Regions from separate parts of the Halomonas sediminis genome, predicted to be linked through region 3. Evidence: predicted binding sites of a transcription regulator. Region 3 holds the regulator's gene; each other region holds the start of a gene.
The links. The regulator PhoB, encoded in region 3, activates phosphate uptake and scavenging genes when phosphate is short. The targets are predictions, from matches to a motif close to TGTCATANNNNTGTCANA.

Region 1 (7,591 bases), 820 kb from region 3:
GGCGGCATCCAAGATTGCTGCATCTTGATCAGGCCGAGCCAGGCCCATTGGCCGCCGGCTGAGCCGTTCGGTTATGCTAGGCTGAGACAGGCATGAGTTTTAATGCCTAGTTCCTTACGGTCACACTGGTTCCTTAGGTCACAGGAGTACTGCATGAGCCAATTTTTCCAGATTCATCCGGAAAACCCCCAAAAGCGCTTGATTGATCAATCCATCGAGATCATTCGCAAAGGCGGTGTGGTGGCCTATCCCACTGATTCGGGTTATGCCTTGGGCTGCCATCTGGGCGACAAGAAAGCCATCGACAAGATCAAATGGTTGCGCTCGCTGGATGACAAGCACAACTTTACGTTGATGTGTTCGGATCTTTCCGAGATTGGCACTTATGCCAAAGTGAACAATGATGTTTTTCGCCTATTGAAAGCGCATACCCCCGGGCCCTACACCTTCATTCTGGATGCCACCAACGAAGTGCCGCGCCGGTTGTTGCATCCCAAGAGGCGTTCGATCGGGGTGCGGGTGCCGGATCACCGGATCACGCATGCCTTGCTGGAGGCCCTGGGAGAACCCTTGATGAGCGTCACCTTGATTCCGGTGGGCGAAGAGTTGCCCATGACCGATCCGGAAGATATTCGTGAGCGTTTCGCCGCCCATCTGGATGCGATCATCGACGGTGGCGCCTGCCATCTCGAACCCACCAGCGTGATTGATCTGCGCGAACTGCCGCCCAAGATACTGCGTGAAGGCCGGGGAAATGTTGAGCCTTTCAAGGCTTAACAATTGATGCTTTACCTATTCAGTGCTGAGGCAACAGAGCGCTGACGTAACAGAGCAGGGCGATGCTGAGACAGAGCCGTTTTTCCCGGAAAATTATCAACCATTGGGTCAAATGGGCGCCGATATTCAAGGTGATGGCAGTGCTATGGCTAGTGCTTGCCATGTTCATGATGTTGCCCTGGTTGGTGCTGGTCATCGAACAAGACCCTGATGCGTTAGCCTTTGGCATTTCAATTCTCATTATATTGGCCGCAATACTCCTCTGTTGGCTGGCTACGCTGGGCGTTCAGATTGCTCTCAAGCCTTGGCAAATGTTCATGCTCACTACCAGCAGCTGGGTCACTATCAGTGGGTTCGCCAGCCTACCGCTGATACTGGGAGCGCCACAGCTTTCCTTTACCAATGCCGTTTTCGAGTCCGTTTCCGCGATTACCACCACGGGCTCCACCATCTTCGTAGGGATCGAATTCCTTTCCGATGGCCTCAAACTTTGGCGAGGCATCATGCAGTGGTTGGGAGGCATCGGGATTATCGTGATGGGCATCGCCATTCTGCCCTTTCTGAAAGTGGGTGGTATGCGGCTGTTCCATACCGAATCTTCGGATTGGTCCGATAAAGTGATGCCGCGCACGGGGGGTATTGCCAAGGCTACCTTGGGTATCTATTGCGGCTTCACCCTGATGGCCATCGTGGCTTATCGGCTGGGAGGCATGACGATGCTGGATTCGGTCGTCCATGCCATGACCTCGCTTGCAACCGGAGGGTTTGCCAACTCCGATGCTTCTTTCGGGTTTTATCGAGACCAACCGCATTTGATGTGGATGGGTAGCTTTTTCATGCTTACAGGAGCCTTGCCTTTCGTGCTTTATATCCGCTTTTTGCGGGGTTCACCCATGTCGCTGGTGAAGGACCAGCAAGTACGGGGGCTATTATTGCTGCTGTTGTTGGTAACGTTAGGCTTGACCACTTGGCGGATCTGGAATGGCATCGCCCCTTTCGAGGCTTTGACGCACGTCACCTTTAACGTGGTCTCAGTGGTCTCCACCACCGGCTATGCCTCGGACGATTACAGCGCCTGGGGGCCTCTGGCCTTTGTCGCCTTCTTTTATCTTACCTTCGTTGGTGGTTGCAGTGGGTCTACCAGTGGCGGCATGAAGATATTTCGTTTCCAGGTGGCGGCCATCATGCTGAGAAACCAGCTACGTTTTTTGGTGCACGCCAGCGGCGTGTTCTCCGCACGTTACAACAGCTATTCCCTGACGGATGAAATAACCCGCGGCGTGGTGGCTTTTTCGTTCTTCTTTTTCTTGACCGTTGCAGGCTTGGCCCTCGGCTTGGCCTTGATGGGGCTGGATTTCACCACGGCACTGTCCGGTGCCGCCACCGCAGTGGCTAACGTGGGTCCGGGGCTGGGTAATATCATCGGTCCTTCAGGTAACTTCGCTACCTTGCCCGATGCCGCCAAATGGCTCCTGTGCGTCGGTATGCTGATGGGCAGGCTGGAAATCTTGACCGTCCTAGTGCTGTTAACGCCGATGTTCTGGCGTCAGTAACAGACTGTCGGTTGCTTGCCGCGATTATTGCTTGGACTCAGGGGATGAAGTTAATGCTTCTGTGCGGATTGCCTATGAGTGCTTGCGAGGATCTTCGGTGGTTTCATCCAGCCAAGTGCCGCATCGCAAGCAATAACGGGCTTTCTTCTCATGGCGGTCATAGCCGCAGCCGGGGCAGGCTTCATTGGAATAGCGTTCCTCGCGGATCGAACGAATGACTTGCGCGGAAAACACCCCGGTGGGCACGGCGATGATCGAGTAGCCGATGAGCATCAGCACCACCGTGATCGTCTGGCCTAACGAGGTGGCGGGGACGATATCCCCATAGCCTACCGTGGTCAGGCTGACGATTGCCCAGTAGATGGACTTGGGAATGCTGGTGAAGCCCGCTTCAGGCGATTCGATCAGGAACATCAGCGAGGCGAACAATGTCACCAGCATGAAAATGCTGCAGAAGAACAGCAGTATCTGCCGTAGGCTGCGCCTCAGCGCATCCAGCAGCAACTGGGCCTCGCCGACAAAGGTAATCAAACCGAGTATGCGAAATATCCGCAGTATTCGCAGCATGCGAACCAGCACGAGAACCTGAACCCCGGGGAACAGTAGCGCCAACCAGGTGGGAAGCACCGCGATGATATCCACGATGCCGTAAAAGCTTTTCAGGTATAGCCAGGGCCGCTCTAGGCAGTAAATTCGCAGCGCGATTTCCACGGTGAACAGCAGCGTCAGCATCCAGTCGAGATAGTAAAAAAAACTACCGAAGCGCAAATGAAGAGCAGTGACGCTATCCAGGATGACCACCATGACGCTTATCATGATGGCGACAATCAGGGCGATATCAAAACCCTTGGCAAGGGGAGTATCGGACTCAAAAATGATCTGAAACAGACGCTTGCGAATCCCTACGCTAGCCGGTTTTAATCCAGACTCCATGCTGTTTTCCTGTGTGTAAATGCGGGTGGCTGAAATGATGCTTCGGCCAGCTTTTTCAGGTAGGCGTGGTTTTGAACGCCATGTGACGCGAGAGCGTCAGTGCCGCCTGGCCAAATGCCGCAGCAAACTCCCCATTGTCGTCGAGTTGCGAGATCAAGCGTTCGGCCAATAGCCGCTCTTCGCAGTGTAGCGCCTGATGGTGTGCCAATTCCCGCAAGGCTTCATGGGCTGCCTGGAGAAAATAGCCATCCGTGCTGTCGTGATAAGCATCCAATGCCACAATGGCACGCTGCAACCATTGAGCGGGAGTCTCTGCCTCCGGCAATGCCCAATGCCGCTGCAAGAGGGCGTTGCCTCGGGCGGCCTTGCTCATGTCGGCGGGACGTAACCTGATGGTTTCAGCCAGGGAAAACGCGACCGCCCAAAGTGCCTGGGGATCGCCTTTGACAAGTTCGAGTTCTGCCTCGCGGATGCTGGCGCGGTGGGAGCCGGCACGAATTTCACCCTGATCGAGTGCCACTTCCATAGAGCTTCCCGACGCATCGAGCTGCCAGGTGGTACGGTTGAAATTTGTCTGTAGGCGGGGGGCAAGCCGCTCAAGTGCCGCGCTTTTCCAGTCGTGCATCACAGGAAGCGCACTCAGACCGTCAAGATCAAGCTGGCCGGCGGGTACTTCCCATTCCCACTCGCCGCGTTCGGACATGCCGCCGCCGCCCTGGCCTGCGGTTTTCAATGTTTGCAGGGTGCGGCCGTCCACCTGGCGCAGGCGCAATGCCATGCGGGCATTTTCCAGGACGCCTTCCGGAGTGTCGAAATAGATATTGATCAGCTGTTGCCGGCGGCAAGGCAGAGAAGCCAGCAGGGCATGCGTGGCGAGTGCCTCGGGGCCGTCTTCGGTCAATGCCAGTTTCAATTCGACTTCCCGAGTGTTTCGGCTATCTTTTGCCATGCTGCTACCTCGGTTGCATGATGTTTTGATGAATTTTTGATGACATTATGAACTTTTCATGACGGCACGGTATGCAGTCTTTATACTGGCGCCGCCATTTCCAGGCTCCCCCGAAAACAGGCTTAAAGGCATTATGGTAACCACCAACCCTTTTTCCGCGATGTTCGGCCGCTCGCCATTTCAGCCGCTGCTGGCCCACATCGTCAAGGCCAATGAATGTGCCGATCAACTTCTGCCGTTTTTTGAAGCATCCTTGCAGGAGGATTGGGACACCGCCAATGAACTGCGTGAGAATGTCACGCGCCTCGAACACGAGGCTGACGAGCTCAAGACCGACCTGCGCTTGAATCTGCCCAGTACCATGTTCTTGCCGGTATCGCGCTCGGATCTGCTCGACCTGATCAGCGTACAGGACAAGATAGCCAACAAGGTGCGCGATATTACCGGCATCATGCTGGGACGCAAGATGCGGGTGCCCGATGCATTGGCCGACCCGATGCGCGATTACATGCGTACCTCGGTGGCTTGCGTGGCCCAGGCGCGTCAAGCGCTGGAAGAACTCAAGGACCTGCTTGAATCCGGCTTCGGCCGCAATGTCTCGGATGTCATGCAGAACATGATTCGTGAGCTGCATACCCTGGAACATCAAGCGGATGGCCAGCAAGTGGCGATTCGTCGTTTGCTGTTCGAACTGGAAAGCGAATTGCCCCCGGTGGATGTGGTTTTTCTGTACAAGATCATCGATTGGGTGGGTGAGCTATCCGACCGCGCCGAGCGCGTGGGTAGTCGGTTACAGATTCTGACAGCGCGCTAAGGGGCCTTTATGCTGATCATTACTCAGTACAGTGAAGTATTCATCATTCTAGCCTGTCTATTCGGCTTCTTCATGGCGTGGGGTGTGGGGGCCAACGATGTCGCCAATGCCATGGGCACCTCGGTGGGGTCAAAAGCGATCACCATCAAGCAGGCAATCATCATTGCCGTGGTGTTCGAGTTTCTAGGGGCCTGGTTGGCCGGGGGGGAAGTTACCGATACCGTGCGCAAGGGTATCGTTGATCCTGCCTTGCTCAAGGACGACCCCCAGTTGTTGGTCTACGGCATGCTGGCAGCGCTTTTGGCAGCGGCTACCTGGCTGCTGATCGCTTCCATGAAAGGCTGGCCGGTTTCCACCACGCATTCGATCGTGGGGGCTATTGTAGGCTTTGCGCTGGTAGGTCTTGGAGCCCATACCATCGACTGGGGCGGAGTCAGCATGATTGCCGCCAGCTGGGTGGTGTCACCGCTATTGGCTGGTTCCCTGGGCTTTCTATTGTTCAAGTCCGTGCATCATTTGATCTTTGAAAACCATGACCCCTTTGCGGCGGCCAAGCGCTACGTACCTGTCTATGTGTTCCTGGTAGGGTTCATCATTTCCATGGTGACCATGACCAAGGGGCTCAAGCACGTCGGGCTCGACTTCAGTTTCGGTCAGAGCTTCCTGCTCTCCCTTGGGGTGGGGCTGTTGATCATGGGCCTGGGTATCCTCATGGAACGCCGGGTGACGTATGTGAAAGACGCCGAAGATCACTTCGGCTATGCCAATGTCGAGCGTGTATTCGGCGTTCTGATGATCTTTACCGCCTGTGCCATGGCGTTTGCCCATGGCTCCAACGACGTGGCCAATGCCGTAGGCCCGCTGGCAGCGGTCATCAGCGTGGTACAGAGTGACGGTGTCATCGAAAGTGCTGCCTTGGTGCCCTGGTGGGTGCTGGTGCTGGGCGGTGGCGGTATCGTGGTCGGGCTGGTTACTTACGGCCACAAGGTCATTGCAACTGTGGGTACCGGGATTACCGAGCTGACCCCCAGCCGGGGTTTTGCTGCAACACTTGCTGCTGCTACTACCGTGGTACTGGCATCGGGTACCGGCCTGCCGATTTCCACCACGCATACGCTGGTCGGCGCAATCTTAGGTGTCGGCTTGGCACGGGGTATGGCAGCGCTTAATTTGCGTGTGATCGGCACCATCGTCATGTCATGGTTGATTACCTTGCCGGCCGGTGCTGGTTTGGCGATTGTCTTCTTCTTTATTTTCAAGGCCATTTTCGGCTGAAGTTGACTTATCACGGCTAGAAAGACGTAACGAAAAAGCGGCGGTATCACGACAGTGGTGCCGCCGTTTTTGTGGGTCTGGTAAAGTAGGGGCGGATATTGTCTTTCACCTGCTGCCGGAGAGCGGCCCTTGGATACGCGTTTCCCTTTCGTTGACTGGTTCCGTAACGCATCGCCCTATATCAATGCGCACCGTGGACGAACCTTCGTGATCCTCGTCGAAGGTGAAGCCATGGCATCCGGTCGCGGCGAACAACTGATTCAGGACCTCGCCCTGTTGCATACCCTGGGCGTACGCCTGGTGGTGGTGTTCGGTATTCGTCCCCAGGTTCAACAGGCGCTAATGACAGCGGGCATCGTTCCCACACGTCATGACGGCCGCTGGGTAGCCGATTCCACGGTCATGGCTCAGGTCGAGCAAGTCGCGGCGCATCAACGCCTGTGGTTGGAAGCGCGGCTATCGCTGGGTTTGCCGAGTACACCGCTGCATGGCGTGGAATTGACCGTGGTCTCGGGCAATCTGGTCATGGCCAAGCCGCTGGGGGTCCGGGATGGCGTGGATTTCGACCACAGCGGTGAAGTGCGCCGGGTGCGGGGTGGTGCCATTCAGGGGCTACTGGACAAGGGCTCGCTGGTGTTGCTCTCGCCGCTGGGATTTTCCAGCACCGGCGAAGTGTTTGATCTGGATGCCTCGGAAGTCGCCCAGCAGACAGCGGTGGCACTGAATGCCGATAAATTGATTTTGCTGGGGGAATCCGAAGGCTTGCGCGATGAAGCGGGGGCCTTGTTACGCCAGCTGACCCCGGCGGAGGCCGAACCCCGCCTTGAGTATGCCCAAACCGACAGTGAATTGAGGCGTCACTTGCAGGCTGCCTGTAATGCATCACGCCAAGGCGTGGCCCGCACGCACCTGCTTTCCTGGCACAATCACGACGCCCTGCTGGGAGAACTGTTCACCCGCGATGGCGTGGGCACCATGATCACCCAGCATCGCTATGAGCAGTTGCGCCCTGCCACCCTGAACGATATCGCAGGGCTGCTTGATCTCCTCGAGCCGCTGGAGCGCCGTGGCATGCTGGTAGCACGTTCCCGCGAGCGCCTGGAGCATGAAATCGACGATTATGTGGTGATCGAGCGTGACGGTATGGTGATCGGCTGCGCGGCACTGCACGAGTTTCCGCAAAGTGATATTGCCGAGCTTGCCTGCGTGGCGGTTCACAGCAGTTATCGAGGTGGCGAACGTGGTGAAAGGCTGGTGGAAGCCTTGGAGCGCCGTGCCTGTAAACACAAC
Region 2 (7,591 bases), 790 kb from region 3:
AAGGGGCGGGCACGCGCCTTGCGGCTCTAGTGGACGAAGCTCAATCCAAGGGAGCATTGGTCAAGGAGCGGCCCCGCGAAGTGCTCGACCAACTGACCCAGGGCGGTGCCCATCAGGGTGTGGCGGCGTTCTGCTCGCCTTTGACACCCGAAGGCGAAGAGTCGTTGTGGCTCAAGTTGCGCGCCTGGCGGGCACCACAGCCGCCATTGTTTCTGGTGCTCGATGGCGTGACCGACGTGCATAACTTCGGTGCTTGCCTGCGCAGTGCCGATGCAGCCGGTGCACATGGGGTGATCGTGGCCAAGGACAAGGCCGCTCCGCTCAATGCCACCGTACGCAAGGTGGCTTGCGGTGCTGCTGAAGTGGTGCCGGTTTATCAGGTCACCAATCTGGCGCGCACCCTGGCCAAGCTCAAGGTCGAAGGTGTGTGGATTACCGGTGCCGCCGGTGAAGCCGAATCCAGTATCTATCAGATCGACTTCACCGGTCCTGTGGCCCTGGTGATGGGGGCCGAAGGCAAGGGCATGCGCCGCTTGACCCGCGAAGCCTGCGATAATCTCGCCAAGCTGCCCATGGCGGGGCAGGTGTCGAGCCTGAATGTCTCGGTGGCCACGGGCATCTGCCTGTTTGAGGCGGTGCGCCAACGACAGCTTGCAAGTTAGTCGCTGCGCCCCTAAAATGCCTGCGCCCGTTTGCCTGACAAGCGGGCGCTATTCTACTTGATGCCTCCGGCGTCTCGTCGCTTGCTGCGATGACTCGAACGGAGGCATTTCAATCACCTCCTTGCTTCCCTGTCGTGGTGCCTCGGTAGCACGCGCATTGGAAGCTGCCAAACCGCAAGGAGATCGTATGCGTCATTATGAAATCGTGTTCATGGTCCATCCGGACCAGAGCGAGCAAGTGCCGGCCATGGTCGAGCGCTATACCAGCATTGTCACCGAAAATGGTGGTACCGTGCATCGTCTGGAAGATTGGGGCCGTCGCCACCTGGCTTACCCGATCAACAAGATCCACAAGGCTCACTACGTGCTGATGAACGTCGAGTGCGGCGGCGAGACTCTCGACGAAATCGAGAACATCTTCCGTTTCAACGATGCCATCATCCGCAGCTTGGTCTTGCGCTGCAAGGAAGCTGTCACCGAAGCTTCACCGATGATGAAGCCGGCAGAAGAAAAGCGTCCGCGTCGCGAAGACAAGCCCCGCGAAGAAACTGCCTGATTTTATTATTTGCACGTTTGAAGGAGTTATTCCATGGCACGTTTTTTCCGTCGCCGCAAGTTTTGCCGCTTCACCGCTGAAGGCGTAAAGCAGATCGATTATAAGGATCTGGATACGCTGAAAGCTTACATCACCGAAACCGGCAAGATCGTTCCAAGCCGTATCACCGGCACCAAGGCACGTTATCAGCGCCAGTTGGCGACAGCTGTAAAGCGCTCGCGTTACCTGGCGCTTCTGCCCTACTCCGATAGCCACAAGTAAGTTGCTAGCGTGATGTTGGTACTCGCCCGATGGCTGATGCGCGGCATACCCTACGCCGCCGCCGGGGCTGCTTTGGCAACCCTGGTGCCTTGGCTATTCTGGCTGGGGGCGGCAATCGCCGCCCTGGCGACGCTGCGCCATGGCCTTGTGCCGGCGCTTCCTGTGGTTATCGCCGCCGCGCTACCCGCCGGCTGGTGGTGGTCGCAGGGTGATGTGATTCCGCTTGCCAGCGTACTGCTGGTGACGCTGATGGCCGTTATTCTGCGTGAGCGAATGCGCTGGAGTGAGGCACTGATTGGTGGCTCGCTGGCTGCCTCGGCAATGATCCAGTTGGGTGTTTTCACTCCGCCGGGTGACACCCGCTTGATGCTTGAGGAGTTGCGTAAAGGCTCCCCTGAGATTGATCGCATGCTGACCGAGTTCACCAGCCAAGGGTTTGATACTCAGGTGCTGGCTGAACTGGTCATCAGTGGCGTCACCGGGTTAGTGGTATTGCTGGCATCGATAGGCTGTCTGGCACTGGCGCGCAGCTGGCAGGCCGGGCTTTATAACCCGGGAGGCTTTCGCGAGGAGTTTCACGCCTTGCGCCTGGCGCCTCGGGAACTGGCCGTTCTGCTGGTGCTGGGCGTGGGGGGCATGCTGCTGGGAATTGCGCCGTTGGCCATGCTTGGGTGGGTACCTTTGCTGATCGCTGGCATTGCGTTGGTACACGGGGTTATTGGATTAAAAGGGATGAATGGCTTGTGGTTGGTAGCGTTCTACGCGCTGCTTATCACCACATGGCCCGCGATTCTCATCGTGCTGCTGTTGGGCCTGATCGATACGCTAGCGAATTTTCGCGCACGGTTGGCTCGCAGCAACTGACAAGAGGTTTACGAGATGGAAGTCATTCTGCTCGATAAGATTGGTAAGCTGGGCGGCCTCGGTGACAAGGTCACTGTAAAGCCTGGTTATGGTCGTAACTACTTGGTGCCTTACGGCTTGGCCGTGCCGGCCACCAAGGAAAACATCGAAGCCTTCAATGCCCAGCGCTCCGAGCTCGAAGCTCAAGCTGCCGAGCGCAAGGCCGAAGCCGAAGAGCGTGCAGCACAGCTCAATGAAATCGAACTGTCCTTGACATCGAAAGCCGGTGACGAAGGCAAGCTGTTCGGTTCCATCGGTCCGCGTGATATCGCCGATGCGATTTCTTCCGCGGGTATTGATGTGGTCAAGAGCGAAGTTCGCATGCCGCAAGGTCCGATTCGTCACACCGGCGAATTCGACATCGATCTGCATCTCCATCCAGAAGTGAATGCAGTGGTGCGTGTGGTGATTGTGGCTGAATAAGCCGCTTGATCTCGCCAGACCATCAAAGGGCGCGGGCTATCCCGCGCCCTTTGTCGTTCCGGGTTTATCAACGACACCCCAGTCACTGATTTACCCCTCAGGCTACCGGTTTGAACGATATCGAGCGTTCAAGGAGCAAATGATGCAGGACAGGTCTTCTTCCGACCAGGAAACGGCAGCGCTCAAGCTGCCTCCTCATTCGTTGGAGGCGGAGCAGTCGGTTCTCGGCGGGTTGATGCTGGATAACCAAGCTTGGGACAATGTGTCGGACCGGTTGGTGGCCGATGACTTCTATCGCTACGAGCATCGCTTGGTATTCAACGTCATGATCTACATGGCGGAAGCCGGACAGCCGCTGGATGTGGTCACGCTCTCGGAAGCCCTGGAAGCACGCGACCAGCTGGATACGGTCGGTGGCCTGGCATTTCTGGCCGAACTTGCCCGCAATACCCCCTCGGCGAGCAATATTCGCGCCTACGCCGATATCGTGCGTGAGCGGGCGACGTTGCGAAAGTTGATCCGTGCCGCCAGCCAGATAGCCGATGGTGCTTTCAGCCCCCAAGGGCGTCCTGCCGATGAACTGTTGGACGAGGCCGAGCGTCTGGTCTTCCAGATCAGCGAGGAGCGGCCTAAAAGCGGTGGTCCTCTCGGCATGAGCGAGCTTTTGACCAAGGCCGTGGATCGCATTGACGAGTTGTTCAATCTCAAGGGCGAAATGACCGGCTTGTCCACCGGTTTTCGTGACCTGGACGAGATGACGACCGGCTGGCAGCCCTCGGATCTGGTGATCATTGCCGGAAGGCCTTCGATGGGCAAGACCTCCTTTGCCATGAACCTGGTGGAACACGCGGTAATTTCCAGCGATAAGGCGGTGATGGTGTTTTCCATGGAGATGCCCGCGGAATCCTTGATGCTGCGGATGCTGTCCTCCCTGGGGCGAATCGACCAGACCCGTGTGCGTACTGGCCAGCTGGAAGATGAGGATTGGCCACGGCTGACCTCGGCGGTCAACCTGCTTAAAGACAAGCAGCTGTTCATCGACGACACCGCAGCGCTTTCGCCCAATGAGATGCGCTCGCGCATACGCCGGGTGGTACGCGAGCATGGCAACATGGCATTGATCATGATCGATTATCTGCAGTTGATGCAGATTCCTGGTTTTTCCGAAAATCGTACCGGGGAAATCTCGGAGATTTCGCGTTCGTTAAAAGGGATGGCCAAGGAATTCGGTTGCCCGGTGGTAGCGCTTTCCCAGCTTAACCGTTCATTGGAGCAGCGCCCCAACAAGCGCCCGGTGATGTCGGATTTGCGGGAGTCCGGGGCCATCGAGCAGGATGCGGATGTGATCGCCTTCGTCTATCGTGATGAGGTGTACAACCAGGACAACCCGGATAACCAGGGGCTGGCTGAATTGATTATCGGCAAGCAACGTAACGGCCCCATCGGCACGGTGCATATGGCATTTATCGGTAAATACACCCGTTTCGAGGACTTGGCCCCGGACAGCTACGGGGAAGCCTTCGGCGGTTGAGCCGATGTTGAGAGACGGTTGAGGCGCAATGGCCAAGCCGCATAATGCCCAGTCGCGAAGGGCAGGGCCGATAAGCAAACGCACGAACGAGACTGGCGTGCGAGTGGCAATCAATCAAGTGGAGAAAGCAATGGCTGGTGGTTTTCGACGGGGTAATCGTCCGCGCATTCCCAAGTTGGAAGCGCGGGGTGAGCTACAATCGCTGGAGAAGGAAGGCCCGTTCAAGGAATGGCTGGGGATGCCGGATCTTTACCGTTATCATTTGGTGGTGGAAGGCGAGGCCTACAGTTATCAGACGGAAGACAGTGAGTTGCCTGTCGCGGTCGGTGACAAGGTGGTGTTCCGCTATAAGCAGACCAAGGCGGGTAACTGGATTGACCGTAACTCATTGGGAAAGGCGATCGACCCAGCTGATTATCAGTAATATTTGATGAAGATACTTGGAACTCCCTTGCAGCATTGCCGTCATATTTGTGACACTCAACCGCAATGGAAATGTCATCAGGCACAGTCAAGCTGTGCCTGAGTTGTATTTAATGCAGGAGGGAACCATGGAGTTCAAGTCACTCAAGCCGTTCGTCAAACAGCATGATAATTTTGAAATACGGGTGATTACCCACGCCGGCAGCCGTTTCTATCAAGTGGAACTTGAAGATGTGGAAGGGCAGCGCCACATGCTGACTAATCGTAAAAAACCGATGCTATTTCGCGCGCTCGACGATGTTTACCTGGAGCTCAAGCGAGCCGGTATTCACCGTGCTTACTTGGTGCAGTATGTGCCCCAAGACGAAGTGGTCGGTCGCGAAGCCCATTATGATGCCCCTCTGACATCGCGCATGCCGCTAGTCTTTTGAGGTCGTTCTCAAGACCGTTTAGCACAACGTCTAGCTTGACGTTTTTCCCACCACTGGCCCAGCCGTACCCGGCGGCGGGCAAAAAAACGGTAGCCGGTATCCATGACGCCGCATATACCGGGCAAGCAAGACAGCCACACCAGCCGCCGGTAGCCTAATACGGCATAAAGGGCCCGGCTGGCGTCCATGCCTATATACCACGCCCCTTGGCTATCCAATACGTGCAGCTTTCCCATCATGCGCTCGAATCGGGTGTCGTATGCTTCGGCATTGAACGTTGGGCTTTGGATATCGACCAGCTTGATACGCTCACGCTGGCGATGCTTTTCCAGCCAAGCGACTTCGACGCGGCAGAAAGGGCAGTGGCCGTCGTGAAATAGCGTTACCGGCGCGCTCGCTTGCAATGTCTGAAAGCGGCTCATAAAAACTCCTGGGGCAGTAATCTGCCGGATAGTAAGCTCAAGGCTTAGACATGTGTTCATCTATTGTTATACAGATCGTGTCGATAGTATAACTTTATGCCGCCGCGGTGGTGAAAAATGCTAAGATCCCATGACGTATAACGTATTTGCCTAGGAGTATTGGATGACCACGAGCGTAGAGAAGGACCAGCCCGGTACAGGGCGCTTGGCGCATGCCGCCTCCGACCACCCGCCGGTGGCTCCCACCAAGGTCGGTGTGGTGCTGGCCAATCTGGGCACGCCCGATGCCACCGATTACTGGTCGATGCGACGTTACCTAGGTGAATTTCTGTCCGACAAGCGGGTGGTGGATTACGCCGATTGGAAATGGCAGCCCCTGTTGCAGCTGGTCATTCTCAGCAAGCGTCCCTTCTCTTCGGGAAAAGCGTATAAAAGTATCTGGAATATGGAAAACAACGAAAGCCCGTTATTGACCATTACCCGTGCGCAAACCGAGAAAGTGACTACGGCGCTGCACGAGCTTTACGGTGATAATGTGGTGGTGGATTTCTGCATGCGCTACGGCAATCCTTCCACCGATAGCGTGATTCGGCGACTTCAGGCCCAAGGCTGCGAAAAAATCGTGTTCTTCCCGTTATATCCGCAATACGGCTCACCGACCACCGCGACTGCCAACGATCAGGCCTTTCGCACCTTGATGAAACTCAAGTGGCAGCCCTCCATTCGTACGGTGCCGGCGTATTTCGAGCACCCGGAATATCTCACGGCGCTGGCCAATTCAGTGCGGGAGGTCTATGAAAACACGGCGTCACGCCCGGAAAAATTGGTGGCCAGTTACCACGGCGTGCCCCAGCGTTATCTGATGGAAGGCGACCCCTATCATTGTCACTGCCAGAAGACCACGCGCCTGTTGAAAGAACGGCTGGGGATGGCGGATGAAGAGATCGTGACCACTTTCCAATCCAAGTTCGGGCCGGAGAAGTGGGTGGGGCCGGCTACCGTGGACTATGTGGCGGAGCTTGCCAGGCAGGGCAAGAAACATATCGCGGTGATATCCCCAGCGTTCGCCTCGGATTGTGTAGAAACGTTGGAGGAAATTCAGGAAGAGATCCGCGATAGCTTTCTGGAGGCCGGGGGCGAGACCTTCACCTATATTCCTTGCCTGAATGACCGGGACGATCATATCGCAGCCCTGACAGCGATTATCCGCAACGAACTGGGTGGCTGGCTCTAGCCAATGAAAAGGCCAATGTATCAACGACTGCATTGGCCTTCTCGCTACCCATCCTGCTTGTCAGCCGTGTCCCTGATCGGGATGCGGCACCGGCTTGTCACCGATTTCTTCATCCCGCAGCTCCGAAGGCCGGCCTTGGGTCTTGTCGACATGAGGCAGCTGCAAGTGCAGCCCGGTCTTGGCCAGCAAATGCGCGCTGACCGGGGCGGTGATGAACAAGAACAAGGTAATCAGTATTTCCTGGATATCCGGCTTGCCCTGGGCACCCCAGAAATACAGCATCGAAGCCAGCAGAATGCAGCCAATGCCCAGGGTGGTTGCCTTGGTGGGGCCGTGCAGGCGCATGTAGAAGTCGCGCAGGTGGGTCATGCCCAGCGAGCCGATAAATACGAAGATGCCGCCTGCAATCAGCAGGAAACTGATCACGCCCTCAAGAATCACGTTAATCGTCATGGAGCCTCCAAGGCCTTTTTTATTCGATGATATCGCCGCGTAGCAAGTACTTGCACACCGCTACCGTGCTGATGAAACCGAGCATGGCGATCAACAGTGCCGACTCGAAATAGGTCTTGGTGTTGAGCCACAGGCCCATCATCACAATCAAGGCAATGGAATTGACGTACATGGTGTCCAAGGCCAGCAGTCGGTCGGGAAGCGAGGGACCCACGGTGAGTCGATAGACATTCAGCAACAGCGCCAGGATCACTAGCGCCAGACTGATCTTGAGTGCGATAGCTAGCATTCA
Region 3 (7,591 bases):
GGCATTGCGGTGGATGACGCCCTGGATGTGTATACCCAGGCGGCGGGAATGGCGCATCTGGAAGTGGTCGGGCTGGATTGTCATATCGGCTCCCAATTGACGGAAACCGCACCTTTCCTGGATGCCCTGGAGCGCCTGCTGGTATTGCTCGAGCGTCTGCGCGACCAGGGAATCGAGATCGACCACCTGGACCTGGGGGGTGGCCTGGGCGTTACCTATCGCGATGAGCGGCCGCCGCAGCCGTTCGATTACGCTACTGCCTTGCTCGAGCGGCTTTCGCGTTGGGAGGGCGGCAAGCGCCTGACGCTGTTGTTCGAGCCCGGTCGCTCGATTGCCGCCAATGCCGGCGTGCTGTTGACCCGGGTCGAGTTTCTCAAGCCTGGTGAGACCAAGAACTTCGCCATCATCGATGCGGGCATGAACGACATGATTCGCCCGGCGCTGTACCAGGCGTGGCAGGCCATCGTGCCGGTGGACACGCGCCATGCGCGGGATTCGGCGCTTTACGATGTGGTCGGACCGGTATGCGAAACCGGAGACTTCCTGGGCAAGGAGCGTGAACTTGCGATTGCACCGGGGGACCTTCTGGCGGTGCGTTCAGCGGGTGCCTATGGCTTTGTGATGGCCTCGAACTACAACAGCCGCCCCCGCCCGGCGGAACTGATGGTGGATGGCACGGAGTGTCATGTGGTGCGTGCTCGTGAGCGCCTGGCGGATTTGTGGGCCGGCGAAACCTTGCTACCGGCAGGGAGCGTTTGATGCTGCTGCATTTCACCAAGATGCACGGGCTGGGCAATGATTTCGTGGTGGTGGATCTGGTGACTCAGCGCGCCCGTCTTCGCAATGAGCAGATTCGCCAGCTTGCTGATCGTCGTCTGGGGATCGGTTTCGACCAGCTGTTGATCGTCGAGCCACCCCGCGACCCGGAAATGGATTTTCGCTACCGCATCTTCAATGCCGATGGCAGTGAAGTGGAAAACTGCGGCAATGGAGCGCGCTGTTTCGCCCGCTTCGTGCGCGATCAACGTCTTACCCACAAGCACGAGATTCGGGTCGAGACCGCCGGTGGCCCGCTGGTGCTCAAGGTGCAGCATGACGGCATGGTGCGCGTGGACATGGGGCGGCCGCGCTTCACTCCCTCGGCATTGCCGTTCGATGCGCCGGGTGATCAGCCGTTGCATACCCTGGCGGTCGGTGACGAAACCCTCGAGCTGGGGGTGGTGTCGATGGGCAATCCGCATGCGGTGATCCAGGTTGATGATGTGGATACTGCCCCGGTGGAGCGTTTGGGACCCTTGGTGGAAGCGCACCCGCGCTTTCCCCAGCGGGTCAATGTCGGTTTCATGCAGGTGCTCTCGCCCTGCGCGATTCGTCTGCGCGTCTATGAGCGTGGCAGTGGCGAGACTCTGGCCTGCGGTACCGGCGCCTGTGCCGCCGTTGCCAGCGGGATTCGCCAGGGACTATTGAAAAGTCCGGTCAAGGTAACGCTGCCGGGCGGTGACTTGATGATCGAATGGTCGGACCCGGAAGCTGCGTTGATCATGGTCGGCCCGGCAACACGTGTGTTTGATGGGCGCGTCGCGTTAAGCTGACGCGGCCAAGCGCAAACCGTCGCGATAGCGTAAACAGGAGTAAGGTGATGTCTTCAGCCCCCGAGCCGCGCAAAACCCTCGATCCCGATCAGGTAGCCTTCTGGCTGGCGCGTCATCCGGACTTTTTTGTCGGGCGTGAAGGGTTGCTGCAGCAGCTCAAGGTCCCTCATCCGGATATCCAGGGTGCGATCTCGCTATTGGAACGTCTGGTGCTCGACCTGCGCCGGCGTGCCGAGCATGCCGAAAGCCGCTTGGAACACCTGCTGGAAACCGCGCGCCACAATGAGACACAGTATCGGCGCCTGCGGGAAACCTTGCTGGCATTGGTCGAAGCCGAGGATCGAGATACCTTGGCCCAGGCGTTGGCCACCCAGCTCAGCGAGCGTTTTGCAACGCCGGCCATGGCACTCTGGTGTCCGGCGGAACTCAGCGATAACGAACCCGCTCCGCCACAGCCGCCGCGTCAGGTGCTGGACCAGCATGCCACCAAGCGCCTGACCGCGCTGCTTGATGGACGCACCAGCCGCTGTTCCAAGTTGAGTGTCAGCGACTGGAAATGCCTGTTGCCGCATACCAAGCCACCGCGCAAGGCGGGTTCCTGCGCCATCACTCGACTTTCCGCCGGGCAGCCGCTGGGCTATCTGCTGCTCGCCAGCCCCGACCCGGCAAGTTATTGCGCCAGCATGGACACCTTGTTCACTGAATATCTGGGCGATGTCATGGCCCGCTTGCTGACGCGCCTGGGCCCTTATGCTTGATACCCCGCTCGAGGGAAGTATCACGGCATTTCTGGCGCAGATGCGACGCCATGCCAGCCCCGCCACGCTGAAAGCCTATGCTCAGGATCTCAGCGCCTTGCAGGCCTTCACGCTGAGCCGTGATGTGCATGCCGCGGAAGCACTGGATACCGCCCTGTTGCGGGCTTTTCTGGGACGTGAACGTAGCCGCGGGCTGGCTCCCAGCAGTTTGGCCCGGCGCCGCGCGGCACTCTCGCGTTTTGCCGATTACCTAGTCAAGCAAGGAATCCTGGCACATAACCCGGTAACGCTATTGCGCACGCCGCGCCAGCCCAGCCACCTGCCGCGCCCGCTGGATGTGGACCAGCTCAGCCAGTTTCTGGACACCCCTCATGATGGCTCGCCGTTGGCATTGCGCGACCAGGCCATACTGGAACTTTTCTATTCCAGTGGCTTGCGCCTGGCGGAGCTTGCCGCTCTGGATGAGCCTGACGTTCACGGCCATCAGGTACGGGTGATGGGCAAGGGAAGCAAACCCCGCCAGGTACCGGTGGGCCAGCGTGCTCAGGTGGCGCTGGGCCATTGGCTGGCGCAACGCCCATTGCTTGCCGGCCAGGGCGAAACCGCGCTGTTCGTCGGGGTGCGCGGAGCCCGTCTGGGGCATCGTGCGATTCAAAAGCGTCTGGCGCACCTGGCCGTGGCCCGCGGTTTACCGGAGCACTTGCACCCACACCGATTGCGTCATTCCTTCGCCAGCCATTTGCTCGAGTCCAGCCAGGACTTGCGTGCAGTGCAGGAGCTCCTCGGCCATGCCAATCTGGCCACTACACAGGTGTATACCCGGCTGGATTGGCAAAGCCTGGCAGCCAGTTACGATGCGGCCCATCCGCGAGCCAAACGTTCTTCGACCGCAACTGAACAGGAACCCGGCAAGACCTAACGCTCGCCCAGCGGCAGCTGAGCCGTTTGCATAGGCATTTGTTGGGGTGCGAGGGCGGCTGCTTGGGAAAATCGGTCTTGTCATGGAATTGTCATCAGGGCATGGTGTGATTGTCATTGACCTGTCATTGTTCGATCACGAGGCCGCCCATAATGACCGCCAAGACCGTTCTGATTGTCGATGATGAAGCGCCGATTCGCGAAATGATCGCGATCGCCCTGGAAATGGCTGACTACCACGTCCTTGAAGCGAGCAATGCTCAGGATGCCCACGCCATGATTGTGGATCATCAACCGGACTTGCTGCTGCTGGACTGGATGATGCCGGGCATCAGCGGTATCGAGCTTGCTCGTCGGCTCAAGCGCGAAGAAGCCACCGCCGAGCTACCCATCATCATGCTTACCGCCAAGGGTGAAGAGGACAACAAGATTCAGGGTCTCGAAGCCGGGGCCGACGATTACATTACCAAGCCGTTTTCCCCTCGTGAGCTGGTGGCAAGGCTCAAGGCCGTGCTGCGCCGAGCGACACCGCGCGGTGTCGAAGAGGCCGTCGAGATCGACGGCCTCTTGCTGGATCCCATGAGTCATCGCATCAGTGCGCATGGCAAGGCCTTGGAAATGGGGCCTACCGAGTACCGCCTGTTGCAGTTTTTCATGACTCACCAGGAGCGCGCCTACACTCGTAGCCAGCTGCTGGACCAAGTATGGGGAGGCAATGTCTATGTCGAGGAACGCACCGTGGACGTGCATATCCGCCGCCTGCGCAAGGCATTGGGCGATGCCCATCAGCACTTGATTCAGACTGTACGCGGTACCGGCTACCGGTTTTCGGCCAGAGGCTAGGGTGCGATTGTGGAGCCGTGAGCTGTGGCGTCTGGTATGGCCGGCAACCTTGGGAACCCTGGTCGGCTGGCTGTTAGTGACGCCGGGGCTGGGTCTCGCAGCGGGCTTGGCGCTGTGCCTGGTTTACCATCTGCGCCAGTTACGCGCCCTGTATCGCTGGATGACGTTGCACCCGGAGCAGGAGCCTCCTGCCGCGAGCGGGATGTGGGGCGAGCTGTTCGACCAGCTTTACCGTTATCAGAAACGCCAGCGCATCACTCAGCAACGCTTACGGGCGATACTCGCGCGGATACAGGAATCCTCGGAAGCCATGCGCGACAGCGTGGTGATGCTCGACCGTCATGGTGACCTGGAGTGGTGGAACAGTGCTGCCAGCGACATGCTGGGGCTGCAAGCTGCCCATGACCGCGGCCAGCACATTACCAATCTGCTGCGCGACCCCCACTTCGTCAGTTACTTCAAGGCGCATGACTATCGCGAACCCCTGACCTTGACGTCTCCCATCGACGAGCGTCGTATCCTTCAATACCAGCTGACGCTTTATGGCGATGACGAATGCCTGCTCATGGCTCGCGATATCACCCGGTTGCATCGCCTGGAACAGATGCGGCGCGATTTCGTGGCCAATGTTTCCCATGAATTGCGCACACCCCTGACGGTACTTTCCGGTTATCTGGAAACCTACAGCGACCTGGCTGAACAGATGCCGCCGCGCCTGGGGCGCGGGCTTTCGCAGATGCAGGCGCAAACGAGCCGTATGCAGAATCTGGTCAACGATCTGCTGATGCTGTCACGCCTGGAGATCGACCAGGGTGGCGAAGATCACCGGCCGCTGCTCATGGAGACGTTGCTCGACGGCATCCGCCGCGATGCGCTGGCCCTTTCCCATCACCGCCATGAAGTGACTATCGAGCTTGAGTGCCATGCTCAGCTGGTAGGCAGTGAGCAGGAAATTCGCAGCGCGGTTTCCAACCTGGCTTTCAATGCCGTGCGTTATACCCCGGAAGGTAGCCACATCACCCTGCGTTGGAAGACTCACTCTCAGGGCGCCTGCATTGAAGTCGAGGATAACGGGGAAGGCATCGATCCGGTGCATATTCCGCGCCTCACCGAACGCTTCTACCGTGTGGACAAGGGGCGCAGCACTGAAACCGGCGGTACCGGACTGGGGCTGGCAATCGTCAAGCATGTACTATTGCGCCATGAAGCGCACCTGGAGATCGACTCCCACCCAGGCGAGGGAGCCCGCTTTCGTTGCGTGTTTCCCGCCAAGCGCCTTGTCTATCCTACCTAGTAACCTGGCGGGCTTTGACCTTATCGTTTTAATCTCAAGTCAGGACTTCTTCAGCATGTTTTCATCGAGCTCTTCCGGGGCGATGTGCCGGATATCCAGGCCCTTGACCAGATAGACCACGTATTCGGCCAGGTTGTTGGCATGGTCACCCACCCGTTCCAAGGCGCGCAACACCCACATGACGTTGAGTACCGAGCTGATCGAACGGCTGTCTTCCATCATGAAAGTCATCAGCGAGCGCATGGCGCTGCCATATTCGTCATCCACCAGCTTGTCTTCGTGCACCACCTGCATGGCCAGATCAGTATCGAAGCGGGCAAAGGCGGTGAGCGAATCGCGCAGCATCTTGCGCACATGCTCGCTGATATGCCGGACTTCCACCAAGCCTTTTACATTATTGCTGCCTTCGCTCAAGCTGAGGGCATTGCGAGCGATCTTGCTGGCTTCGTCGCCGATACGCTCAAGATCCGAGGTGGCGCGAATTACCGCCACCACCAGGCGCAGGTCGGAGGCGGCCGGCTGGCGGCGTGCCAGTATCCGGGTGCATTCATCATCAATCTGAATCTGAAGGTCGTTGACCTGGCGGTCGTTGTCACGGACCTTTTCCGCCAGGTGAGAGTCGTTCTCCAGCAGTGCCTTGATCGCCTCCTGTACCTGCTTTTCCACCAGGCCGCCCATGGCCATCAGGTGGGTCTTGAGCTCTTCGAGCTCCTGATTGAACTGGCGGGAAATGTGCTGGCTATGCGTATCGCTGGTGATATCCATTGTATCGCTCCTGGGCCGGTAGGCCTGTGTTAGCCGCTGGTTACGCCATACGGCCGGTAATGTAGTTTTCGGTGCGCTGCAGGCGCGGATTGGTGAATACGCTATCGGTGGGGCCGTATTCCACCAGCTCTCCCCCTTGGAGAAAGGCGGTGTAGTCCGAGACTCGGGCAGCCTGCTGCATGTTATGAGTGACCAGCACCAAGGTCAGTTGCGACTTCAGGTTGCGTATTAGCTCCTCGATCTTGAGTGTCGAGATGGGGTCGAGTGCCGAGGCCGGCTCATCCAGCAGCAGGACATCTGGTCGCACCGCCAGGGTGCGGGCGATGACCAGGCGCTGCTGCTGCCCACCCGACAGGGTCCAGGCAGAGCGGTACAGGCGATCCTTTACCTCCTCCCACAGCGCGGCGGACTGTAGCGCCCATTCGACGGTGTCATCGCGTTTGCGTTTGGGCATTCGACCTTGCAGACGCAGACCAAAGGCGACGTTTTCATAAATCGATATAGGAAAAGGATTGGGGCTCTGGAACACCATTCCTACCCGGCGGCGCAATTCCGCCACGTTCAGCTGGGGGGCGTGAATGTCCCGGCCTTCCAATTGAATGTTCCCGCTGAGAGTCACCGACTCGTTCAGGTCGTGCAGCCGGTTGATGGCCCGCAACAGGGTCGACTTGCCACAGCCAGAAGGTCCGATGAACGCCGTGACCCGGTGGCGCGGTACCTGCAGGGATAAGCCCTGCAAGGCGGGCACGCCGGCATAGGCCAGACTGAAATCATTGATCTCCAGACAGCTCTCGGCCGTGGCGAAATGCATGACCGCAGCATTGTCGGGAGCGGATTTCGGTAACGACGCTTGCATCAGTTTCCTCGTTGGCGCCTGAGATGATGACGCAGAAATATGGCAGTCAGGTTAAGCACCAGCACAATCAACACCAGAAGTAATGCCGTGGCGTAGACCAGGGGCAAGGCGGCCTGGACATCTTCGCCGTGAAAGGCGGTATCGAAGATATGGTAGCCAAGATGCATGAACTTGCGCTCTAGGTGCAGGTAGGGAAATTCACCGTCCAGAGGCATCTGGGGTGCGAGTTTGGCGACGCCCACCAGCATCAAGGGCGCGACTTCGCCGGCGGCGCGCGCCACGGCGAGAATCACCCCGGTCAGCATGGCCGGAGCGGCCATCGGCAGCACGATCCGGGTGAGCATTTCCAGGCGGGTGGCGCCCAGGGCCAGCGCTCCTTCGCGCTGGGCATCGGGAATTCGCGCCAAACCTTCTTCCGTCGCCACGATCACCACCGGCAAGGTCAGAAGCGCCAGGGTCAAGGAGGCCCACAGCAAGCCCCCGGTGCCGAAAGTGGGTGAGGGCAGGGTGTCGCTGAAGAACCATTCATCGAGGCTTCCCCCGATGCCGTAGACGAATACCCCCA
Region 4 (7,591 bases), 490 kb from region 3:
CCAGGCCGATTGCTTGACGGGTTCAGCTCCTCCCTTGACGGCGACGGGAAGCAGTTTGTGGTCGCGGCACACGGCACAGATACGTTCAAGCGCCAAGTGCGGCTCATTCAGTTTTTCCACACTGAGCACCACCGGTGTATGCTGGAAAAATGCTGGCGACTGGGTCAGCTTACCGGCTAATTGGCGGCGGATGCGCTCCGGGTCGGCACTGTTTAACTCCATGATAGTCATCGGCAACATGCCGCCTTTGAAGGTAAAGGCCATGGTGGCGCTATCCATTTTTAGGCTCATTGCCGAACTCCACGTCATGTTCAGGTAAAATCAAGCTCAGATAAAATAAGCGTAGTGCATTGAAAGCCGTCGTAAGGCTTGGATTTCAACCCAGGCAATGCCAAGTTTGGCATTCTCATTTTCTTAGAGACTTTCTTAAGCACTACCCAGTAAGGCAAAGCTAAGCGACAGCGCCAACGACTGCAACCGCTGAATGTAACAAATGCTCGGCTTGTCATTTTTTCACGCTACGTGTTCCTCAGCAGGATGATTCATGCACGGACTGTTAAGACGCCTGTTTGCCCCACGCTGGCAACACCCCGACGCCGCCGTACGCCGCGAGGCATTAGCACGGCTTGACCCCCAGCGCCCCGAACAACGCCAGGCACTTCAGCACCTAGCCCAAGATGAAGACAGTAACATCAGGCTGGCAGCCTTGGTGGCATTAGTCGATCTTCAGGCACTGCTTGATGGGTACGCTGCTCAGATAGATAACGAGGCTTGGTTTGCCGAGGTGAGTCGTCAGCTTTGCGGTCAGACAGGGCATGCCGATCTCGCCAGTCGTCAAGCGCTGATCGAGACTATCACCGATGCACGTTTGCTCAACACCGTAGCGCTGCAGGGTGACAATCTCGATTTGCGTCTGGCGGCCTTGGCCCAACTTAGTGCGCCTGATGATCTTATTTATCAAGCTTGCCATAACGGAGTAGCGGTGGTGCGTCACAGTGCTGCCGAACGCCTGCATGAGGAAGCTGACCTCAAGCGCCTGCTCAAGGAGGCTCGGCGTGATCGCCGCGTAATACGCACCGCCCGTGAGCGTCTTACACGGCTACGGGCCGACAGCCAATGGTTTCATGACCAATATCAGCAGCGTGAAACCTTGCTGACCCGCCTGGAGCAGCATGCTCGTATGGCTTGGGAGCCTCTTTATGGGGGACGTTTTCGTCATCTGCAGCGTGAGTGGGAGGCACTCAAGGCGTCTCCCGATTCTACCCAGGAGGCCCGTTACCAAGATGCTTGCCTGACCTGTCGCAAGACGTTGCGCGATCACGAAGCCCAGGAACAAGCACGCCTGGTCGACCAACAGCGCCAGGAAGACGCCAACCAGACGCGTGACGAACTGCTTGAAGGAATAGAAGAAAGCCTGGAAAGCATCTGTCACGGTGCCACCCTAATGACGCAGGACATTGCCAGCTTGCGTTCCCAGAAGCAGCTTCTGGCTCATCGCTGGCAAGCGCTCTCCGACATTCATCCTGCCAGCGAGCAGCAGCAACAACGTTATGCCCGCATGATGCACGACTACGAGCGCTGTTATCACGCATGGGAACGCTGGCAACTACTTGCCAAGGAAGTGGAAAATGCGCTGACCGAGCATGACCTCAAGGCATTACAGGCGCTGACCAAACAGAGCCAATGGCCGGAACACCTGACGCCCCCGGCACTGCTCGTTCGCGCCAGAGAAGCCTTGGCATCCTCACAAGGCGAGCAAACGGATGCCACTGCCACTGAAAAGCTCGATGGTCTTGCCGAGCAACTTGACAAATTTGAACAGTTTCTCGAACGCGGCGCCTTCAAGAGTGCCAGCAGATTACATCAACGCATCAAGCCCCAAATCGAAGCATTATCTTCCCGCAACAGCAGCCAGCCATTGAAAAACAGGCTTAAGAAACTTGGGGCTCGACTGGCTGAATTGCGTGACTGGCGAGGATTCGTTGCCGGCCCCAAACGTGAACAGCTGTGTGAGTTGATCGATGCCCTGGCTAACGACACGGCAATGGACGAAGCGGCCCTAGACCGTCGTCATCGTCAACTGGTAAAGGAGTGGAAAGACTTGGGCGATGCGGCGGCCAATCGTGAACAGTCTGCTCGCTTTCGTCACTCCTCGGACCGTATTCAAGCCCGCCTGGCGCCTTGGCGTAAAGGTTTGGCAGAGGTGCGTCAGCAGAATCTCATGGCGCGTGAAGCCTTGTGTGAACAGCTCGAAACGCTGCTCGCTCAACCCGCTGAAGATGCAGACCCGGATGTATTGCGTCAGATTCGCGACAAGGCGCGCCAGCAATGGCGGCATTATTCACCGGTACCCCGTGAGCAGGCCGAGACCATTGGACGACGCTTCGGCAAGGTTCGCCACCACCTTCAGGCGCTGATTGATCAACGCGCGCATACCATTGCCACCACCAAACGCGATCTGATCGAAGCCACTCGTCACCTCTTGAGTGACGAGACATTGGCACCTCGGGAGCGCGCCACACAAGCCAAGGCACTACAAAAGCAATGGCGCTCTCTGGGGCGCGCTCCCAAAGGAGAAGAACAAACGTTATGGCAGGAATTTCGCCAGCTGTGTGATCAAATATTCATGCTGCGCGACGCCGCCCAGGCCCAACAAGCCACGCCGCAGCAAGACCAGCTGGATGCCATGCAGCAACTAATCGAACGCCTGGACAGCTGGCAACCCAGGGAAGCCAGCGAAGTCGAGATTCTAGAGGATGCACTCAAGGAGGCTGCCACACTTGAGCCACTGCCGAGCAATCGACGTGGTGAAGGCATGCAGCGGCGGCTCAGCGGGATCGTACGCACAAGACGCGAGCACTTGAATCGGCTGGAGGTGGGCGAGATCGTACAATACTGGCGCGAGCTATATCCCTTGCTCAATGCGCATCTGGCAGCGGATGCAGAGTTTATCAACCATAACGTTACTCAGGAGGTCATCGCTCAAGCGGTTGTCGCCTTCCCGCTAAAGCCACCCTTCCAGGCCGCTCACGAGAAGCGCAACAAGGCACGCCGAGACATCAGCAACACTTCCCTGGATAGCATCATGCCCGAGGTCGAAGAAGCACTGGCTCGCAATCGGATGCGCTTGTCATTACTGGCCATGGGCCGGGTACGTCAACGCGATGAGCCACTACGCCTGGCAATTCAAGTGGAAAGGCTCAACGAAGGCCTCGTTCAGCCTCTTACCCCCGCCTCCGAGCTGACCGATGTGCTTGCTGAACTTCTCGCCATTGGCCCCATCTCCGAGGCGCTATGGCAAGACGAAGCCGCCGAATTGGATGAACTTCTTGGCTGCCTGGTCCGCTTACCTCCGCCTTGAAGGAAAAGCAAGACAGCAAAACGGGAGGCCAGGCCTCCCGTTTTTTATGCAGCGAAAAAGTTGGTGTACCGATTCAGCCCATGAACTGGCCGCCGTTGATATCGATATTGGCCCCGGTAATGAAGCCCGAATCTTCGTGAGCAAGAAACGCAACCAGACGGCCGATTTCTTCCGGTGTACCGAAGCGCTTGATGGGAATACCTTCACGAATGGTTTCCCGGACTTTTTCGGGAATCTTCATGATCATGTCTGTCGCAATATAGCCAGGCGATACCGTGTTCACGGTAATACCCTTGGTGGCGGTTTCCTGAGCCAACGACATCGTCAGGCCATGCATACCGGCTTTGGCAGCCGCATAGTTAACCTGGCCGAACTGGCCCTTGCGCCCATTGATCGAGGAAATATTGATAATCCTCCCGTAGTTTTGCTCAAGCATCGACTCAACCACACCACGGCAGGTGTTGAAAACGCTATTAAGGTTGGTATCAATGACTTGGTACCACTGGTCGTAAGTCATACGCTTCATGGTGCCGTCGCGGGTGATGCCGGCACAATTGACCAGCACCTGGATAGGACCATGCGTTTCGTTGATCTCACGGGCGCCTTCGAGGCAGGCATCATGGTCGGAAAGATCGATACCGGAAAGAGCGATGTTGGTATAGCCATCGGCTTTTTGTGTCTCCAGCCAGGTTTTAGCCTTATCCGGGTTATGGTACCCCGCAACCACCTGAAAACCCGCATCCGCCAAAGAACGACAAATTGCCGTACCGATACCACCAGTTCCACCAGTTACCCAGGCGACGGGGACTTGATTTGCCATTGACTACCTCCCTGATAATGACTCATGACTTGGCAGCATGCTGCTTGCAGGCAAGCCATTCTAGTGAAAAGCGCTCAAGCGCTTTTTTATTACAATCTTGGCGGTCGATGCCCTGATTCTAATGAGGCCCCAACGACCGCGACGTTATAGTTTTTCACATTTGTAAATCAAGCATAGTCTTAACATCACCATGTTGCAGCAGAATGAAAGCAACTACCATAAGCTAATCGTTTTAAAGCCACGCTTGACATAATCCAGAAAAAGAGTAGTATGCATCTCACGTTGATGCGGGGTGGAGCAGTCTGGTAGCTCGTCGGGCTCATAACCCGAAGGTCATCGGTTCAAATCCGGTCCCCGCTACCAATATTTCGAAAGGCAGATCAGTCACTTACTGATCTGCCTTTTTTTTGGCTTGGCTTCTCGATCTTTTCTGTGTTCACATTTTTTGACCGCCTTGAGCCGCAAAAAATCGCATGAGCTTCAGGCGACAGACCAGCATTTTCCTCCCCCCGTTTATTCCCCCCAGCGCTAGCCTTTCTTACCGCATACCCTTCCAGTCTTCATGCTCAAGCGCAGGATTTTCTTCGCGGAAGCGCGCGTAGAGTGCAATACCTTGGGTGTCTTCCAAAATATCGACCTGAACACCCTTCTCACGCAGCAGCGCTTCCGTGCCCGCGGCATTGGTGATATCGCCCACCACAACACGCGAGACGCCGCGCATATGCAGCAGCGTGGCGCAGATCTCGCAGGGGCTCAAGGAGGTGAACAGGGTCGTCTGTCTGAAGTCGAGACGACCCGCATCGCGCATGGCAGCGGTCTCTCCATGGTTGTAAGGATGGTTCTCCTGCACCAGGGTGTTATGCCCCTTGCCAACAATCCGCCGCGTCACGTTGTCGATAATCACCGCGCCGATGGGACAGCCGCCCTCGTCATAACTTTTGCGCGCCAGCAGCACCGCGACCCGCATGAAATCGGCATCGCTCAGGCGACGAATGAAGGCCTCATCCATCAACGCCGACAGGCTGGCGGTGGGCATGTGGGCAATGGCTTTCAGTGCCGCCTCGGTGACCTGCGTTTTTTCGTTTAATAGTGATTGCATACTCGCGCCCTTCGGTTTGCCGAGGTTAATAATGGTAACTAGGCTGATTCTAGTGATGTTCAATGCATTAGCATTAGCATCGTCATTTCCTATTCGCCGCACCGTATTCGACAGGAGATTGAAGCTATGTCCAGTCCTGAGCACAAGCAGAAGATCTGGAAGATGATCAAGGGCATCAAAGTCGGCATGCTGGTTACGCTGGATGGCGATATGCCTCGTGCCCGGCCGATGCACCTGGTTCAGGATGAATACGATGGCACCCTGTGGTTCTTCACCCGCCGCAGTGCCGAGAAGGTCTTTGAAACCGCCAGTGATCACGACGTCTGCCTCAGCTTCTCCGATCAGGAAGAAGGCGTGTACGTGTCGCTCTCGGGCCAGGCCAACCTGACCGATGACCGCGAGCTGATCGAGAAATACTGGAATCCCTTCATCGGGGCCTGGTTCCCTGAAGGCAAGGACGACCCGGATGTGGCGTTACTGGAAATCAAGGTACAGATGGGTGAGCACTGGAAGGCCAAGGAGAGCAAGACGTTCCAGCTCTATGAGATCGCCAAGGCCAACGTCAAGAAAGACGCTACCCCGAACCTGGGCGAAAATGAAAAGTTCGGCGGCTGACTTCGTTCTGACGCGAACGCTGGTTGGCCTGCCATGGCCTCGGCGCCAACTCAGTGCTATAGGTGAAATGTCCTGATCTGCGGCCGCTCCGGCCGTTTACCCAAACGATTAGAGGAGTACTTATGTCAACTCGCGACGTCGTCATCTGCCATCCCGTCCGCACGGCCATCGGCACCTATGGCGGCAGCCTCAAGGACACACCCGCCACCGACCTGGGCGCACGGGTCATTCAGGAAACGCTTTCCCGCTCGGGGCTTGCCGCCGAGAAGGTGGATTCGCTGGTGATGGGTCACGTGATTCAGGCGGGCTGTCGCATGAACTCGGGCCGTCAGGCCGGCATCGGCGGAGGGCTTCCCGTGGAAGTCCCGGCGCTTACCGTCAATCGGGTCTGCGGCTCCGGGGCCCAAGCCGTGGTCAGCGCCGCCATGGAGATCTGGAGCGGCATGGCTGACTGCGCGATTGCCGGCGGTATGGAGAACATGGACCGCGCACCCTACGTGATGCCCCAGGGGCGCTGGGGCGCACGCATGGGCGACGTGACCATGCACGATACTATGCTGCTTGATGGCCTCAACGACGCCTTCAGCGGCAAGCACTCCGGCTGGCATACCGAAGATCTAGTGAGCCGCTACAGCATCTCCCGCGAAGACCAGGACATTTGGGCGCTGCGCTCTCAGCAGCGCTTCTCCAAGGCCCAGGAAGCCGGCCACTTCGATGCTGAAATTGCCGGGGTGGAACTCACCAGCCGCAAGGGTACCACCACCTTCGCCCGCGACGAGCACAACCGCCCGGATATCACCCTGGAATCGCTGGGTAAGATGAAGCCCGCTTTTCGTAAAGAAGGTACCATCACCGCAGGTAATTCACCGGGTCTAAACAGCGGCGCGGCGGCGATGATCGTTGCCGAACGCGACTGGGCCGAGCAGCAGGGCCTCACCCCCGTGGCCCGCTTGGTGGCTTTCGGCATCAGCGCCGTGGAGCCTGGCTACTTCGGCATCGGCCCGGTACCGGCAGTCAAGCAGGCGCTTGAGCGCGCCGGCTGGTCGGTGGATGATCTGGACCGGGTGGAGATCAACGAGGCCTTCGCCGCCATTGCCTTGGCCTGCCAGCGCGAACTCGGCCTGCCGGAAGAGATCGTCAACGTGGAGGGCGGCGCTATCGCTCACGGCCATCCGATTGGTGCCACCGGCGCGGTGCTGACCACCCGGCTGTTACATGCCATGCAGCGTAACGGCGAACACCGCGGCATCGTCACTTTGTGTATCGGCGGTGGTCAGGGCATCGCCCTGGCGCTGGAAACCCTCTGACGCTCGGCCGCTGGCATGTCACGACGCGCCAGCGGCTTGCCACAAGTTTTCTGTAGAGAGACAAAATGACGGCCGAGCCCCAGCGCCCCCCGCAACGGCTGTCATCGCGCGCACCATGAATAGACATAGGGTTTCGCCCTGATGCGCGCTCCGCTGAACCTGGAGCGGGTACCTCAACTACTTTCAGCAGAAGCCAGGACTGGCCGGTTATGGGCTCGGTGCAGGCTTCGGTGCCATCATCCCCTTCTATTCCTGCTCGAACATCCCGTTGTTTCTGGGCTTTACCAGTGCGGAAATTTCATTAGGCATCACCCTGGCCTTACTGTTCTCCTCGCCGACTCGGCCACCTGCCCTTGCACACCTGCCAGAACAGAACTAGATTTTAGACC

Region 1: the regulator PhoB is predicted to act here: its motif matches at 4,240-4,257, upstream of LG290_RS03470 (CYTH domain-containing protein).
Region 2: the regulator PhoB is predicted to act here: its motif matches at 4,800-4,817, upstream of LG290_RS12360 (DUF6482 family protein).
Region 4: the regulator PhoB is predicted to act here: its motif matches at 4,373-4,390, upstream of phbB (acetoacetyl-CoA reductase).

Annotation. Positions count from the first base shown of each region.
Region 1 covers NZ_CP085246.1:715,172-722,762, forward strand. The annotation lists gene LG290_RS03450 (PHP domain-containing protein) at 1-62, shown strand, start outside; gene LG290_RS03455 (L-threonylcarbamoyladenylate synthase) at 154-777, shown strand; gene trkI (Trk system potassium transporter TrkI) at 840-2,330, shown strand; gene LG290_RS03465 (ion transporter) at 2,403-3,263, opposite strand; gene LG290_RS03470 (CYTH domain-containing protein) at 3,319-4,212, opposite strand; gene LG290_RS03475 (TIGR00153 family protein) at 4,346-5,026, shown strand; gene LG290_RS03480 (inorganic phosphate transporter) at 5,036-6,301, shown strand; gene argA (amino-acid N-acetyltransferase) at 6,431-7,591, shown strand, end outside.
Region 2 covers NZ_CP085246.1:2,609,000-2,616,590, reverse strand. The annotation lists gene rlmB (23S rRNA (guanosine(2251)-2'-O)-methyltransferase RlmB) at 1-662, shown strand, start outside; gene rpsF (30S ribosomal protein S6) at 850-1,218, shown strand; gene rpsR (30S ribosomal protein S18) at 1,252-1,479, shown strand; gene LG290_RS12380 (hypothetical protein) at 1,492-2,343, shown strand; gene rplI (50S ribosomal protein L9) at 2,359-2,805, shown strand; gene dnaB (replicative DNA helicase) at 2,948-4,336, shown strand; gene LG290_RS12365 (hypothetical protein) at 4,467-4,760, shown strand; gene LG290_RS12360 (DUF6482 family protein) at 4,888-5,190, shown strand; gene LG290_RS12355 (thiol-disulfide oxidoreductase DCC family protein) at 5,199-5,612, opposite strand; gene hemH (ferrochelatase) at 5,776-6,846, shown strand; gene LG290_RS12345 (Na+/H+ antiporter subunit G) at 6,907-7,299, opposite strand; gene LG290_RS12340 (K+/H+ antiporter subunit F) at 7,319-7,588, opposite strand; gene LG290_RS12335 (Na+/H+ antiporter subunit E) at 7,582-7,591, opposite strand, start outside.
Region 3 covers NZ_CP085246.1:3,397,323-3,404,913, reverse strand. The annotation lists gene lysA (diaminopimelate decarboxylase) at 1-759, shown strand, start outside; gene dapF (diaminopimelate epimerase) at 759-1,592, shown strand; gene LG290_RS16115 (DUF484 family protein) at 1,640-2,350, shown strand; gene LG290_RS16110 (tyrosine recombinase XerC) at 2,343-3,269, shown strand; gene phoB (phosphate regulon transcriptional regulator PhoB) at 3,422-4,111, shown strand; gene phoR (phosphate regulon sensor histidine kinase PhoR) at 4,113-5,405, shown strand; gene phoU (phosphate signaling complex protein PhoU) at 5,445-6,170, opposite strand; gene pstB (phosphate ABC transporter ATP-binding protein PstB) at 6,211-7,026, opposite strand; gene pstA (phosphate ABC transporter permease PstA) at 7,026-7,591, opposite strand, start outside.
Region 4 covers NZ_CP085246.1:393,494-401,084, reverse strand. The annotation lists gene minC (septum site-determining protein MinC) at 1-291, opposite strand, end outside; gene LG290_RS01980 (DUF349 domain-containing protein) at 545-3,361, shown strand; gene phbB (acetoacetyl-CoA reductase) at 3,435-4,181, opposite strand; tRNA gene LG290_RS01970 (tRNA-Met) at 4,468-4,544, shown strand; gene LG290_RS01965 (nucleoside deaminase) at 4,720-5,280, opposite strand; gene LG290_RS01960 (pyridoxamine 5'-phosphate oxidase family protein) at 5,407-5,895, shown strand; gene LG290_RS01955 (thiolase family protein) at 6,018-7,202, shown strand; gene LG290_RS01950 (hypothetical protein) at 7,402-7,581, shown strand.